DNA from 3 places in the Streptomyces sp. NPDC046881 genome. Region 1 is predicted to be linked to each of the others. Evidence: riboswitches for the same ligand, from Rfam matches in the RefSeq annotation. Region 1 holds a riboswitch; each other region holds the start of a gene.

Region 1 (4,689 bases):
GCTGCGAACCCGTCCGTCACCACTGAGCAGCAGCGCCGAGGCATCGGCGTCCGGCGCTCCGGGTGTTTCGGACCAAGCAAGCTCAGCGCGCACCGCCCGGGAACCGATCGGAAGGTTGGCGCCCTTGCTCATTGATCTCGCTGTCATGCAGCAAGTCTGGGGCCGGCACGGGACGGACACCACCTCCTCGTCCCGGGGAGCGATGGTCCGGGGACCGGACCATCGCTCCCTGCTCCGTCAGTCGGCCAACGGCAGGTACACCCGGTTCCCGCCGGCCGCGAACTCCTTCGACTTCTGGAGCATCCCCTCGGCGATCTCCTCGGGTGAAGCCCCTTCAGCCGCCGCACCACCGAACCGCTCCGTGATGCTTTGGCTGATCTTCATGCTGCAGAACTTCGGGCCGCACATGGAGCAGAAGTGGGCCGTCTTTGCGGGCTCGGCGGGCAGGGTCTCGTCGTGGAACTCCCGTGCCGTGTCCGGGTCCAGAGCGAGGTTGAACTGGTCCTCCCACCGGAACTCGAAGCGGGCGTCGGACAGTGCGTCGTCCCACTCCTGCGCACCGGGGTGCCCCTTGGCGAGATCGGCGGCGTGTGCGGCGATCTTGTAGGTGATGACACCGGTCTTGACGTCGTCCCGGTTGGGCAGGCCCAGGTGCTCCTTGGGCGTGACGTAGCAGAGCATCGCCGTGCCCCACCAGGCGATCATCGCGGCACCGATGCCGGAGGTGATGTGGTCGTACGCCGGCGCGACGTCCGTGGTCAGCGGGCCGAGCGTATAGAACGGAGCTTCATCGCAGATCTCCTGCTGAAGGTCGATGTTCTCCTTGATCTTGTGCATCGGGACGTGTCCCGGGCCCTCGATCATGGTCTGTACGTCGAAACGCTTGGCGATCCGGTTGAGTTCCCCGAGCGTCCGCAACTCCGCGAACTGGGCCTCGTCGTTGGCGTCCGCGATCGACCCCGGCCGCAGGCCGTCGCCCAGCGAGTACGTGACGTCGTAGGCGGCGAGGATCTCGCACAGCTCCTCGAAGTTCTCGTACAGGAACGATTCCTTGTGGTGGGCCAGGCACCACGCGGCCATGATGGAGCCGCCCCGCGAGACGATGCCGGTCTTGCGGTTGGCGGTGAGCGGGACGTACGCCAGCCGGACGCCCGCGTGGACGGTCATGTAGTCCACGCCCTGCTCGGCCTGCTCGATGACGGTGTCCTTGTAGATCTCCCAGGTCAGCTCCTCGGCCCTGCCGTCGACCTTCTCCAAGGCCTGGTAGAGCGGCACCGTGCCGATGGGGACGGGGGAGTTGCGCAGGACCCACTCGCGGGTGGTGTGGATGTTGCGCCCGGTGGACAGGTCCATGACCGTGTCGGCGCCCCAGCGGGTCGCCCAGGTCATCTTCTCGACCTCCTCCTCGATGGAGGACGTCACCGCGGAGTTGCCGATGTTGGCGTTCACCTTCACCAGGAACCGCTTGCCGATGATCATCGGCTCGATCTCCGGGTGGTTGACGTTGGCCGGCAGCACGGCCCGGCCCGCCGCGATCTCCTCGCGGACCACTTCGGGCGAGACGTTCTCCCGGATGGCCACGTACTCCATCTCGGGCGTGATCTCGCCCCGGCGCGCGTACGCCAGCTGGGTCACCGCCTGGCCGTCGCGGCCCCGGCGCGGCTGGCGCGGACGTCCCGGGAAGACCGCGTCCAGATTGCGCAGCCCGCCACGCGGCGAGGTGTGCTTGATCCCGTCGTCCTCGGGACGGACCGGACGGCCCGCGTACTCCTCGGTGTCGCCGCGGGCGATGATCCAGTTGTCCCGCAGGGGCGGCAGGCCCCGGCGGACGTCCGTGTCGACGAGCGGATCGGTGTACGGGCCGGATGTGTCGTACAGCGTGACCGACTGCCCGTTGGTGAGGTGCACCTGACGGACCGGCACGCGCAGGTCGGGGCGCGAGCCCTCGACGTACGCCTTGTGCCAGCCGATGGACTTCCCGGCCTCCTGCGACTTCTCGTCCTGAACGGAGGCAGGCGTGCGTGCGTCCTTGTTGGTCATGAGACCTACTCCCTACGCCGGCATTACCCGGTAACAGGTTCGGCGGTCGACGCAGCGGTGTCCGTCTGCCGACGCTTCCTGTGGAACATCGGTTGTTCCACGTGAAACATCGCGTGTACGGAGGTCAGCGCCCTCTCAGCCCGGTGCTCCGAGCTCCCGCGTGTGCAAAGGTGCCTCCACGCTAGCGCCATGTGTGGCGCGGTGAACAGTGGGCCCCTACCGTTCTTGCGATGATCGGGTGGTGACCAGGATGGAGCAGTACCCCTATCAGCCGCCCGAGCCGCACCGCCGAGACGGCTCGGACAAGGGCGACGCACACGGCCATGGAGCCCATGAAGGCAGCCGTGATACCGCGCCTGGGCACGGTCATGCGCACGGCCACAGTCACAGTCACGGGCCCGCCGCCCCCGTGTCCCAACACCTGCGCAAGGTCATCGCGGCGATCCTGGTGCCCTTCACGGCGGCCGTCCTGGTCGGTCTCGTGGTGCTCTGGCCCGGATCGGCCCCGTCCCACAAGCGCTCGGGTGTCGGTTTCGACCGGCAGACCCAGCAGGCCACGGTGACCCGGGTCGTGGAGGTCAGCTGCAAGTCGGTGAACGCCGCCGGTGGCGCCCCGACCGGCGACACGTCCACCGCCGGGGGCGCGTCCGCACAGCAACAGGCCGGCGGTACCTGCAAGAAGGCGACCGTCCGCGTCGACACCGGCAAGGACAAGGGACGTACGTTCACCGAGATCGTGCAGCCGGACCAGACACGGCAGCTGCACCAGGGCGAGAAGGTCGTGGTCGCCTACGAGCCCTCGGCCCCCAGGGAGCTGCAGTACGCGGTGACCGATGTGGACCGGAAGTTCCCCATGGCGCTGCTCGCGGGCATCTTCGCGGTGGCCGTCGTCGTGGTGGGCCGGCTGCGCGGTGTCATGGCACTGGTCGCCCTGGCCGTGAGCTTCCTGGTGCTGACGCTGTTCATCCTGCCGGCGATCCTGGAGGGGGCGAACCCACTGGTGGTGGCCGTGGTGGGGTCCAGCGCCATCATGCTGATCGCCCTGTACATGTGCCACGGCCTGTCGGCGCGTACGTCCGTGGCCGTGCTCGGCACGCTGATCTCGCTCTTGCTGATCGGCGTGCTCGGCTCGCTCTTGATCGGCTGGGCGGCGCTGACCGGCAACACGGACGACAACACCGGCCTGATCCACGGTCTGTATCCGTCGATCGACATGAGCGGTCTGCTGCTGGCCGGTGTCATCATCGGTTCGCTCGGCGTGCTGGACGACGTGACGGTGACCCAGACGTCGGCCGTCTGGGAGCTGCACGAGGCGAACCCGTCGATGGGCTGGCGCGGCCTGTACCGGGCGGGTATCCGGATCGGCCGCGACCACATCGCGTCCGTGGTCAACACCCTCGTCCTCGCCTACGCCGGTGCCGCCCTGCCCCTGCTGCTGCTGTTCTCGATCGCGCAGAGCAGCGTCGGGACCGTGGCCAACAGCGAGCTGGTGGCGGAGGAGATCGTGCGCACGCTGGTGGGCTCGATCGGTCTGGTCGCCTCGGTCCCGGTCACCACCGCGCTGGCCGCCCTCGTCGTGTCGGCCGACCGGCCCGGACCGGCCTCGGCGGCACCCGCCGGGGCGCAGCCCGCGCCGGCACGGGGCGGCCGGGGCCGGCGCCGGAAGCGGTGAGCACGGAGGGCCGGGGAGGGTGCGTACGGTGGGGAGGCCCGCGGTGTCACCGGAAGGAGCCCGCTGCAGAAGCGTTCCTGCAAGGTTCCGTGCGGCATCGCGACGGGCCGCCACCCGTGCCGTAACGCTTCAGCCGGCGCTCTGCTCCTCGGCCAGGATGCGGTCCAGAGCCTCGTCGAGATGCGCGTCGAAGTCGGCGAGCGCACCCTCCTGACCGAGCGGCACGAGCTTGTCCGTGCGGTCCAGGAAGGCCACGAGCGGTGGCGCCGACGAGCGGAACAGGGCCTGGTCGCCGCCGACCTGAAGCCGGATCAGCACCTCGCCCAGCACCTCGGTATCGGTGGGGGCGATGTGCACATCCCCCTCCCCGCACGGACGGCCGACCCCGTCGATCAGCAGCTCTCGTCCGAAGGCCCAGGTCACCGGGGCGTCACCGGGCAGATGAAAAGTGAGCCGCACGGCATAGGGATCACTGGCCTCGTAGCGCAACTCCACTGGAATGCGGAAGGAGAGCTCCTCCGACACGAGAAAGCTCATCATGACTTCTGCCTGTACGGACTCGCGCATTGCCTACCCCGTCATATGACGTCGACTGGCCGGGATTGATCTCTCTGACAGTGGTCAAATCTTGCTGAACGTGCACGAGAGATCACAAGGAGTGAGTTTTCAGATACTGATAGAGAGGGTGAGTGCTCCCAAGTGCCGCCCGATCTCCGCCTGGAGCCGGTGGGCCGCGGGCAGCAGCCGGTCGGCCTGGTGGGCGGGGAGGGAGATGGCCATGGTGGCCGCGGTGGCGCCGACCGTGATCGGGACCGCCGCACAGACCGTCCCGACCGCGTACTCCTGACGCTCGACCACCGGTTCCATGCGCCGCGTCCGGGCCAGCCGCCGCAGCAGCGCGTCGTTGTCCCGCACGGTGTACGGCGTGACGGGCTGCACGGGATACCGGGCGAGGTGGTCGCGCCGCGCGTCCTCGT
Region 2 (4,689 bases), on a different contig from region 1:
AGGCTCTAGTCGGCGTTCCGCAGCCGCTTCGCGAGCTCCGCGGCGGCCGCGCCCGGGTCGTCCGCCTCGGTGATCGCGCGAACCACGACCACCCGGCGGGCACCGGCGTCCAGCACCTGGTCCAGGGTGGCGAGGTCGATGCCGCCGATGGCGAACCAGGGGCGGTCGGTGCCGAGGCCCGCCGTGTAGCGGACCAGGCCGAGGCCGGGGGCGTGCCGGCCGGGCTTGGTGGGGGTGGGCCAGCAGGGGCCGGTGCAGAAGTAGTCCACGCCCTCCTGGACGGCGGCCGCGGCGGCCTCGGCCTCGGCGTGCGTGGAGCGGCCTATGAGGACGCCGTCGCCGAGGATGGCGCGGGCCGCGGGGACCGGCAGGTCGCCCTGGCCGAGGTGGAGCACGCCGGCGCGGGCGGCGTGGGCGACGTCCGCCCGGTCGTTGACCGCGAGCAGCTTGCCGTGCCGGGCGCAGGCCTCGGCGAAGACCTGGAGGTGCTCCAGCTCCTCGGCGGCCTCCATGCCCTTGTCGCGCAGCTGCACGATGTCGACACCGCCGGCCAGCACCGCGTCCAGGAACTCGGGCAGGTCGCCCTGGCGCTTGCGGGCGTCCGTGCACAGGTACAGGCGGGCACCGGCGAGCGCGGCGCGGGCGGTGTCGGACATGCGTGGGTCCCCCCGTGGTGTCGGTGTCCCCGGCGGTCCGGGGCGGTGGCGTACGGGCGTCCGGTCCGCACGCCACCTCCTGCTGCGGGTCGGCTCAGACGGCGAGCGCCTGGGCGCGGCGCTTCACCTCCGTGCCGCGATTCTCGCTCAGGGCCTGCGCGGGGGTGCCGGGCAGGGTCGGGTCGGGGGTGAAGAGCCACTCGATCATCTCTTCGACCGTGAAGCCGTCGTCCCGCAGGAGCGTCAGGGTCCCGGACAGGCCCTTGACGACCTTGTCCCCGTCGATGAAGGCGGCGGGGACGTGCAGCGCCTTGTTCTCACCACGGCGCACGGCGATGAGCTGGCCCTCCTTGACCAGCTGCCGGACGCGTGTCACCTCGACACCGAGCATGTCGGCGATGTCGGGGAGAGTGAGCCAGGCGGGGACGAGAGCATCAATTTTTGCGTCAATCTCGGTCACGGACACAAGCGTAGGCGCTTCGCCGGACCGGCCGCGATCTGTCATCGGCCGTCCGCGTGCGTCGTGGCTGCTCGCGCGGTTCCCCGCACCCCTGCGGGGCGCTCAGTCGGCCGTGGCGTCCTTCAGGGGGCGGGCCGGGTCGGACAGGGCGACCGGATCCAGGATCCGGGCCGCCTCGATCAGCCGGCGGCCCTGGGCCAGGTCCCGGGGGCGGCCCACCGCCAGCAGGGCCACCAGGCGGCCCTCGCGCAGCCAGCACACCGTCCAGGACGGGCCCGCCGGGTCACCGCGCCACACCAGGCGGTCGGCGGCGGCGTGGTGGCCGGCGTACTGCACGAACCGGCCGAACTGCTCGGACCAGAAGTACGGCACCGGATCGTAGACCGCCGGGGTCTCGCCGAGGATGTTCGCGGCGACCGTGCGCGGGCCCTGCAGGGCGTTGTCCCAGTGGTGGACGAGGAGCCGTTCGCCGTAGCGGGCCGAGGGGAAGGAGGCGCAGTCGCCGACGGCGTACACGTCCGGCACGGAGGCGCGCAGGCGGTCGTCGGTGAGGACCTCGCCGTGCGGGCCCAGCTCGACGCCGGAGCCGGCGAGCCAGGCGGTGGCGGGGCGGGCCCCGATGCCGACGACGACGGCGCCCGCGGGCAGCCGGGTGCCGTCGGAGAGCACCACCTCGCCGGGCTCGACGCGCTCCACGCGCGCGCGGGTGCGCAGCTCCGCGCCCGCGTCGGCGTACCAGGCGGCCATGGGCGCGGCGACCTCGGCGGGCAGGGCGCCGGCGAGCGGGTGCTCGGCGGCCTCCACGACCGTCACCGCGCAGCCGGCCTCGCGGGCGGCGGTGGCGAACTCGGCGCCGATCCAGCCGGCGCCCACGACCACGATGTCGTGCTGGCGGGCGAGCACGGGCCGGAGCCGTTCGGCGTCGTCCAGGGTGCGCAGCAGGTGCACGCCGGGCACGCCCTCGGCGCCGGGCAGCCGGATCGGTTCGGCGCCGGTGGCGAGGACCAGGACGTCGTACGGCACCGGGCCCGCCTCGGTGTCCAGCTCGTGCTCGGCGGGGCGCAGGCCCAGCACCTCGCAGCCGAGCCGCAGCTCGACCCCGAGGGAGTCGAAGTCCACCTCGAAGGCGGAGTCCTCGGCCTTGCCCAGCAGGACCGCCTTCGACAGCGGCGGCCGGTCGTACGGCTGGTGCGGCTCGGCGCCGATGACGGTCACGACGCCCCGGAAGCCCTGCTCGCGCAGGGCGACCGCGGTCTGCACCCCGGCCATGCCCGCGCCGACGACGACCACGCGCCGTCCCGCCGCCGTGCCCTCTTCCGCTGTCTGCTCGCTCACCCGATCACCATAGACAATTGACGATCTGTCAGTCAGGGGGCCCGACCGGTGACCTGTTCCACAACGCTCGTGCCGGAGCCCGGCTGGGACTCCCACTCCCAGCTCTCCTCCAGCCGCACCCGCCCGTCCGGCAGCTCGACCACCGTCGAGACGCAGTGCCCGGAGGCGGTCGTCCCGTCGGTCTTCAGCTGCACGTACCGGAAGTCCAGCCGGTCCCCCTCCCGGGTGCCCACCAGATGGCCGCGCACCACGTCGCCGCCGGCGTACTCGGCCCAGATCCCGCCGTCCTGCTCGTGGTACGTGAAACGGGTGCGGGTGCCCACCTGACCTGGGGCTTGGTCCGCCACGGGGGCGAGGATCAGTCCGTCGAGCGACCGGGCCACGGAACGGGGCTCCCTTACGGGTGAGGAGGGCTGCGGGCTAGGGTGGCCACCGTACAAGCACTCGCGGGAGCCCGGACGCACCGGGCTGAGAGGGAGGCTGGCGGCCTCCGACCGTACGAACCTGATCCGGGTCATGCCGGCGAAGGGAGGGGCTGGACGCCCATGTCGTCACGTACGTCCGACGTCCTCGTCATCGGGGGCGGAATCATCGGCCTGGTCACGGCCTGGCGCGCGGCGCAGCGCGGGCTCGCCACGGCCGTGGTGGACCCCGAGCCCGGCGGCGGGGCCGCCCAGGTCGCGGCCGGGATGCTGGCCGCGGTCACCGAACTGCACTACGGCGAGGAGACCCTGCTCGCCCTGAACCTGGAATCGGCCCGCCGCTACCCCGGCTTCGCGGCCGAGCTGGCCGAAGCAACGGGCCACGACCTCGGCTACCGCCGCTGCGGCACCCTCGCCGTCGCGCTGGACGCCGACGACCGCGCCCACCTGCGGGAACTGCACGAACTCCAGCAGCGCTCGGGGCTCGCCTCCGAGTGGCTGTCCGGGCGGGACTGCCGGCGTCTGGAGCCGATGCTGGCGCCGGGGGTGCGCGGCGGGCTGCGGGTGGACGCCGACCACCAGATCGACCCGCGCCGGCTGGCGGCGGCTTTGGTGGCCGCGTGCGAGCGGGCCGGTGTGGTGTTCCACCGCGCGTGGGCGGAGCGGCTGGACGTGGTGCGGGACCGGGCCGCCGGGGTCACCACGGCGGACGGCACCGCGCTGCGCGCGGACCAGGTGGTGCTCGCGGCGGGCAGCCTGAGCGGGCGGCTCGCGGGCGTGCCGGACGAGCTGCTGCCGCCGGTGCGGCCGGTCAAGGGGCAGGTGCTGCGGCTGACCGTGCCACGCCGGTACGCGCCGTTCCTGAGCCGGACCGTCCGGGCCGTGGTGCGCGGCAGCCACGTCTACCTGGTGCCGCGGGAGAACGGCGAACTGGTCGTCGGCGCCACCAGCGAGGAGCTGGGCTGGGACACGACGGTCACCGCCGGGGGCGTGTACGAGCTGCTGCGCGACGCCCATGAGCTGGTGCCCGGCATCACCGAGCTGCCGCTCACCGAGACCCGGGCCGGACTGCGCCCCGGCTCCCCCGACAACGCGCCGCTGCTCGGCCCGTCCGGCCTGGCCGGGCTGCTGCTGGCCACCGGGCACCACCGCAACGGGGTGCTGCTCACGCCGGTCACCGGGGACGTGCTGGCGCACACCCTGGTCTCCGGTGAACTGCCGGAGGAAGCCCGTCCGTTCGCCCCGCAGCGCTTCGGCGCCGCACTCACGGAGAAGCTGGAGCAGCCCGCATGAACAGCCCGGTCCTGATTTCCGTCAACGGACAGCGCCGGGAGATCGCCCCGGGCACCGTCCTCGACACCCTCGTCCGGACCCTCACCGCGGCGCCGCGCGGGGTGGCCGCCGCCGTCAACGAGACCGTCGTCCCGCGCGCGCAGTGGGCGACGACCGCCCTAGCCGACGGCGACCGGGTCGAGGTCCTCACCGCCGTGCAGGGGGGCTGAGCCGTGGCCGACGATTCCCTGGTCCTCGGTGACCTGACCCTGACCTCCCGGCTGATCATGGGCACGGGCGGGGCGCCCAGCCTCGACGTGCTGGAGCGGGCGCTGATCGCCTCCGGCACGGAGCTGACCACGGTCGCGATGCGCCGGGTGGACCCCTCCGTGCACGGCTCGGTGCTGTCGGTGCTGGAGAAGCTCGGCATCCGGGTGCTGCCGAACACGGCGGGCTGTTTCACCGCCGGTGAGGCCGTGCTGACCGCCCGGCTGGCCCGGGAGGCGCTCGGCACCGACCTGGTGAAGCTGGAGGTCATCGCCGA
Region 3 (4,689 bases), on a different contig from region 1:
CCCACGGTGACATCGCTGCCACGACGGTTTTCAAGACCGTGTACGGATCGACGCTCCCAAAGCGTCGAGTGCGCCCACGGCCGCGTGGACATGAGCCGGGCCGCGACGCAACCGTTCTCCTGCGCACCACCAGAACAGTCGCTCCTGTGCGTCCTCCCTTGGATGCATGCCCAGGCCATGCTCGGGGCACAGGGGCCACGCCTGCCACAGAAGCTCCATGACGGTCTCCTGCGCGGCTTCGGCGACGCTCGCCAGTGCAGAGGCAAGGCTGTGCTGTGAGTTCGGGTCCAGGTGATTGCCGTGCCACTCGCCGTTGGCCATGGCGACGTAGACGTTCTCTGGCTCATCCGCATCGTAGGACGGAAGGGCCAGCAGTTGCAGGGGTTCCAGCTGGGGAAGCGTCACCGCCAGGTCCCGGTTCAGAAGGGCGAGAGCCTGGTCCCACACCAGGTACTCGCCCGGCGAGACGCGGCGAGGCTCAGGAGGGTCGAAAAGAGCGCACATGAGCACCATCCGATGTCGACAGCCCCCGTGATCGACCTGATGAGGATGAGTGTAGGCCTCAAAGCCTTGGTGTCGTACAACCTTGTATCCGATACGACAGACCGATGCCTTTTGGGTGCGGCGTGCACTCATCGCGGCCATGTAATGGATCCGGCTGGTATTCGCGCCCTGTGTAAAAATGCCGATGCCGTTGTCCTGCCGCACCAGCTGGACTGCAAGAAGAACGTCGTGGTGAATCTCGATCTGTGATTCGCAGGCAGTGCGGGTTAGGTCGATTCCCTGGAACTTGCGCAGGGTGGGCTTGACAGCCTTCAGGACTTCTTTGCTCAGGCCGGTCGGGAAGCCACCACTTAATGCTTATCGACCCGTCCGAGTTCACGTTTCCCCCTCGCGCCCCGCTCGCGGCGTGACGAGTCACACCAGGGCATCATGCTGCGCCGATGGACGAGTACGCGTGAGTCCACGAGCCCTGCAGTGCCGGCCGCGGACTTGGATGAGGAGAGCTGGGCGGCAACCGTCGCGGCCCTGCCTGTCGGGGCTCGGATCGCCGAAGAGGACATCCGTTGCCAGCCCCGCTGGCAGCGATCACGGCCATGCCGCAGGGATGGGCCTCCCGGCTTTTGGGAACCTTCGTGAGCGGCGCGGTCCTCTGGCAGCCCACGACCACCAGCTCAGGGTCCGCCTCGACGAGTAGCGGGCGGCCCACGAGTGATCACCCCTGGGCCGTCCCTGGGCCGTCCGAGATCGCTCAACAGCGACCGGCGACGACCACTACCGACAGTCGTAGCGATCGACAGCCGCAGGTCACCCAAGTGGATCTGCGACACTGGTACAGCCATGCCTAAGCCCGGAGAACTCACATTCGTCGCGCCGCGCGGAGCCAAGAAGCCGCCGCGGCATCTCGCCGACCTCACGCCCGCTGAGCGCAAGGACGCGGTGGCCGGGATCGGTGAGAAGCCGTTCCGTGCCAAGCAGCTCTCGCAGCACTACTTCGCGCGGTACGCGCACGACCCGGAGCAGTGGACCGACATCCCCGCGGGGTCGCGTGCCAAGCTCCAGGAAGCGCTGTTCCCGGAGCTGATGACGGTCGTCCGGCACCTGTCCACCGACGAGGGGACCACGCGCAAGACGCTGTGGCGGCTGTTCGACGGGACGCTGGTCGAGTCTGTGCTGATGCGGTACCCGGACCGGGTCACCATGTGCATCAGCTCGCAGGCGGGCTGCGGGATGAACTGCCCGTTCTGCGCGACCGGCCAGGCGGGTCTGGACCGGAACCTGTCCACCGCCGAGATCGTGCACCAGATCGTCGACGGGATGCGGGCGCTGCGGGACGGCGAGGTGCCCGGCGGGCCCGCGCGGCTGTCCAACATCGTCTTCATGGGCATGGGGGAGCCGCTCGCCAACTACAAGCGAGTGGTGGGTGCCATCCGCGCGCTCACCGATCCCGCCCCGGACGGGCTCGGGCTGTCGCAGCGCGGGATCACCGTGTCCACGGTCGGGCTGGTGCCGGCCATCCACCGGTTCGCCGACGAGGGCTTCAAGTGCCGGCTGGCGATCTCCCTGCACGCGCCCGACGACGAGCTGCGCGACACCCTCGTCCCCGTGAACACGCGGTGGAAGGTGCGCGAGGTGCTGGACGCCGGGTTCGAGTACGTCGAGAAGTCGGGCCGCCGGCTGTCCATCGAGTACGCGCTCATCCGGGACATCAACGACCAGGCCTGGCGCGGTGACCGGCTCGGACGGCTGCTCAGGGGCAAGCCCGTGCACGTCAACCTCATCCCGCTGAACCCGACCCCGGGGTCGAAGTGGACCGCGTCCCGGCCCGAGGACGAGAAGGCGTTCGTCGAGGCCATCGCCGCCCACGGGGTGCCCGTGACCATCCGGGACACCCGCGGTCAGGAGATCGACGGGGCCTGCGGACAGCTCGCGGCCACCGAACGGTAATCTGACCCGGTCGGCACAACTTCATATCGGCCAACATCTGCATATTCCGACAGGGGAGCGCCACAGCGCTGAGAGTGCGGCAACCGGCCGCAGACCCTCTGAACCTCGCCCAGGTCATTCTGGGTAGGAAGTTCGGTCATCACTCAAGCTGTTGCGCCCTGCCCGGGCCTCCCTCGAAGGAGCCCGGGCAGGGCCGCGTCTCTTCCTGGCCAACCCCAGGAGGACATCCAGTGCACAACAAGACCCTCGTGGCCGTCGCGGTCGGGCTCGGCCTGACCACACTGTCCGCATGCGGCTCGACGGACACCGGCAGCCACACGGACTCCAAGACCGTCACCCTGGTCAGCCACAACTCGTGGGCCGTCTCCAAGAAGGTCCTCAAGGACTTCGAGAAGCGGTCCGGGTACAAGGTCCGGGTCCTCAAGGACGGCGACGCCGGGCAGGCCGTCAACAAGGCGATCCTGACCAAGGACAACCCGCAGGGCGACGTCTTCTTCGGCGTCGACAACACCCTGCTCTCCCGCGCCCTCGACAACGGCCTCTTCCAGCCGTACACCGCCAAGGGCCTGGACAAGGTCGGCGCCGCCTACCAGCTCGACAAGGACAAGCACCGGGTCACGCCGATCGACCACGGCGACATCTGCGTCAACTACGACAAGGCGTACTTCAGCGAGCACAGGCTGACCCCGCCGCGGTCCTTCGCCGACCTGGCCAAGCCGCAGTACAAGAACCTCCTCGTCACGGAGAACGCCGCCACCTCCTCGCCCGGCCTCGGCTTCCTGCTCGGCAGCGCCGCGCAGTTCGGCGACGACGGATGGCAGGACTACTGGAAGAAGCTCAAGGCGAACGGCGTCAAGGTCGTCGACGGCTGGGACCAGGCCTACTACCAGGAGTTCTCGGGATCGTCGGAGGGGAAGAAGGCCGGCGGCGACCGGCCGCTCGTCGTGTCGTACGCCTCCTCGCCGCCCGCCGAGGTGATCTACGCCAAGAAGCGGCCCAGCACCGCCCCGACCGGCGTCGCGACCGGCACCTGCTTCCGGCAGATCGAGTTCGCCGGGCTGCTGGGCAACGCGAAGAACCCCAAGGGTGCCAAGGCCTTCATCGACTTCCTGGTCTCCAAGGAGTTCCAGGAGGACATGCCGCTGAAGATGTTCGTGTACCCGGTGCGGCAGGGTGCCGAGGTCCCGGCCGACTTCACCCGGTACGGGCCGGCCGCCGAGGACCCCGCGACCATGGCCCCCGGCAGGATCGCCGCCAACCGTGATCAGTGGGTCAAGTCGTGGACCTCGCTCGTACTGAAGTAGCGACCCGCAAGCGTCGCAGGGGGAACGCGGCGCGGCTCGGCCTCATGGCCGTGCCCGTCGCGTTCTTCGCGCTGTTCTTCGCCTGGCCCGTCGCCGCGATCATCGCGCGCGGGCTGAAGACGGACGGCACCTGGCGGTTCGGGCGGATCGCGGACGTCGTCACGCAGCCGGACATCCGGCACGTGCTGTGGTTCACCACCTGGCAGGCGCTCGCCTCCACCGCGCTCACCCTGCTGCTCGCCCTGCCCGCCGCCTATGTCCTCGCCCGCCTGGACTTCCCGGGCCGGCAGTTGCTGCGGGCCGTCGTCACCGTCCCGTTCGTGCTGCCGACCGTCGTCGCCGGCAGCGCCTTCCTCGCGCTGGTCGGCCGCCACGGTCTGCTCGACCAGCTGTGGGGCGTACGGCTGGACACCACGGTGTGGGCGATCCTGCTGGCCCACGTCTTCTTCAACTACGCGGTCGTCGTCCGCACGGTCGGCGGGCTGTGGGCCCAGCTCGACCCCCGGCAGGAGGAGGCCGCCCGGATGCTGGGCGCCTCGCCGTCGGCGGCCTGGCGGAAGGTCACCCTGCCCGCGCTCGCGCCCGCCGTGGCCGCCGCCGCCCTGATGGTCTTCCTGTTCACCTTCACCTCCTTCGGCGTGGTGCAGATCCTCGGCGGTCCCACCTTCTCCACCGTCGAAGTGGAGATCTACCGGCAGACCTCCGAGGTGTTCGACCTGTCCACGGCCGCCGTCCTCACCCTCGTCCAGTTCGCGGCCGTCGGCGCGATCCTCGTCGTGCACGCCTGGACGGTACGGCGCCGGGAGACGGCCCTGCGGCTGGTGGACCCGAACACGACCGTCCGGCGCCCGCGCGGCGCCGGCCAGTGGGCGCTGCTCGCCGGCGTCCTCGCCACCATCGCCCTGCTGCTGGTCCTGCCGCTCGCCGTCCTCGTCCG

The links. Region 1 has a riboswitch for thiamine pyrophosphate ahead of thiC (phosphomethylpyrimidine synthase ThiC). Riboswitches for the same ligand answer to the same signal wherever they lie in the genome.
Region 2: it holds a riboswitch for thiamine pyrophosphate, as region 1 does, so the genes downstream of both, thiO (glycine oxidase ThiO) here and thiC (phosphomethylpyrimidine synthase ThiC) in region 1, are expected to answer to the same signal.
Region 3: it holds a riboswitch for thiamine pyrophosphate, as region 1 does, so the genes downstream of both, ABZ923_RS02400 (thiamine ABC transporter substrate-binding protein) here and thiC (phosphomethylpyrimidine synthase ThiC) in region 1, are expected to answer to the same signal.

Annotation. Positions count from the first base shown of each region.
Region 1 covers NZ_JBEYXJ010000030.1:55,655-60,343, forward strand. The annotation lists gene ABZ923_RS17175 (VWA domain-containing protein) at 1-147, opposite strand, end outside; gene thiC (phosphomethylpyrimidine synthase ThiC) at 238-2,040, opposite strand; TPP riboswitch at 2,033-2,210, opposite strand; gene ABZ923_RS17185 (YibE/F family protein) at 2,282-3,712, shown strand; gene ABZ923_RS17190 (SsgA family sporulation/cell division regulator) at 3,842-4,279, opposite strand; gene ABZ923_RS17195 (IclR family transcriptional regulator C-terminal domain-containing protein) at 4,379-4,689, opposite strand, start outside.
Region 2 covers NZ_JBEYXJ010000049.1:9,998-14,686, forward strand. The annotation lists gene thiE (thiamine phosphate synthase) at 6-656, opposite strand; gene ABZ923_RS22925 (Rv2175c family DNA-binding protein) at 751-1,116, opposite strand; gene ABZ923_RS22930 (FAD-dependent oxidoreductase) at 1,219-2,451, opposite strand; gene ABZ923_RS22935 (hypothetical protein) at 2,484-2,834, opposite strand; TPP riboswitch at 2,888-2,999, shown strand; gene thiO (glycine oxidase ThiO) at 2,997-4,166, shown strand; gene thiS (sulfur carrier protein ThiS) at 4,163-4,375, shown strand; gene ABZ923_RS22950 (thiazole synthase) at 4,379-4,689, shown strand, end outside.
Region 3 covers NZ_JBEYXJ010000002.1:194,333-199,021, forward strand. The annotation lists tRNA gene ABZ923_RS02385 (tRNA-OTHER) at 1-58, opposite strand, end outside; gene ABZ923_RS02390 (hypothetical protein) at 31-708, opposite strand; gene rlmN (23S rRNA (adenine(2503)-C(2))-methyltransferase RlmN) at 1,342-2,448, shown strand; TPP riboswitch at 2,490-2,596, shown strand; gene ABZ923_RS02400 (thiamine ABC transporter substrate-binding protein) at 2,679-3,752, shown strand; gene ABZ923_RS02405 (iron ABC transporter permease) at 3,797-4,689, shown strand, end outside.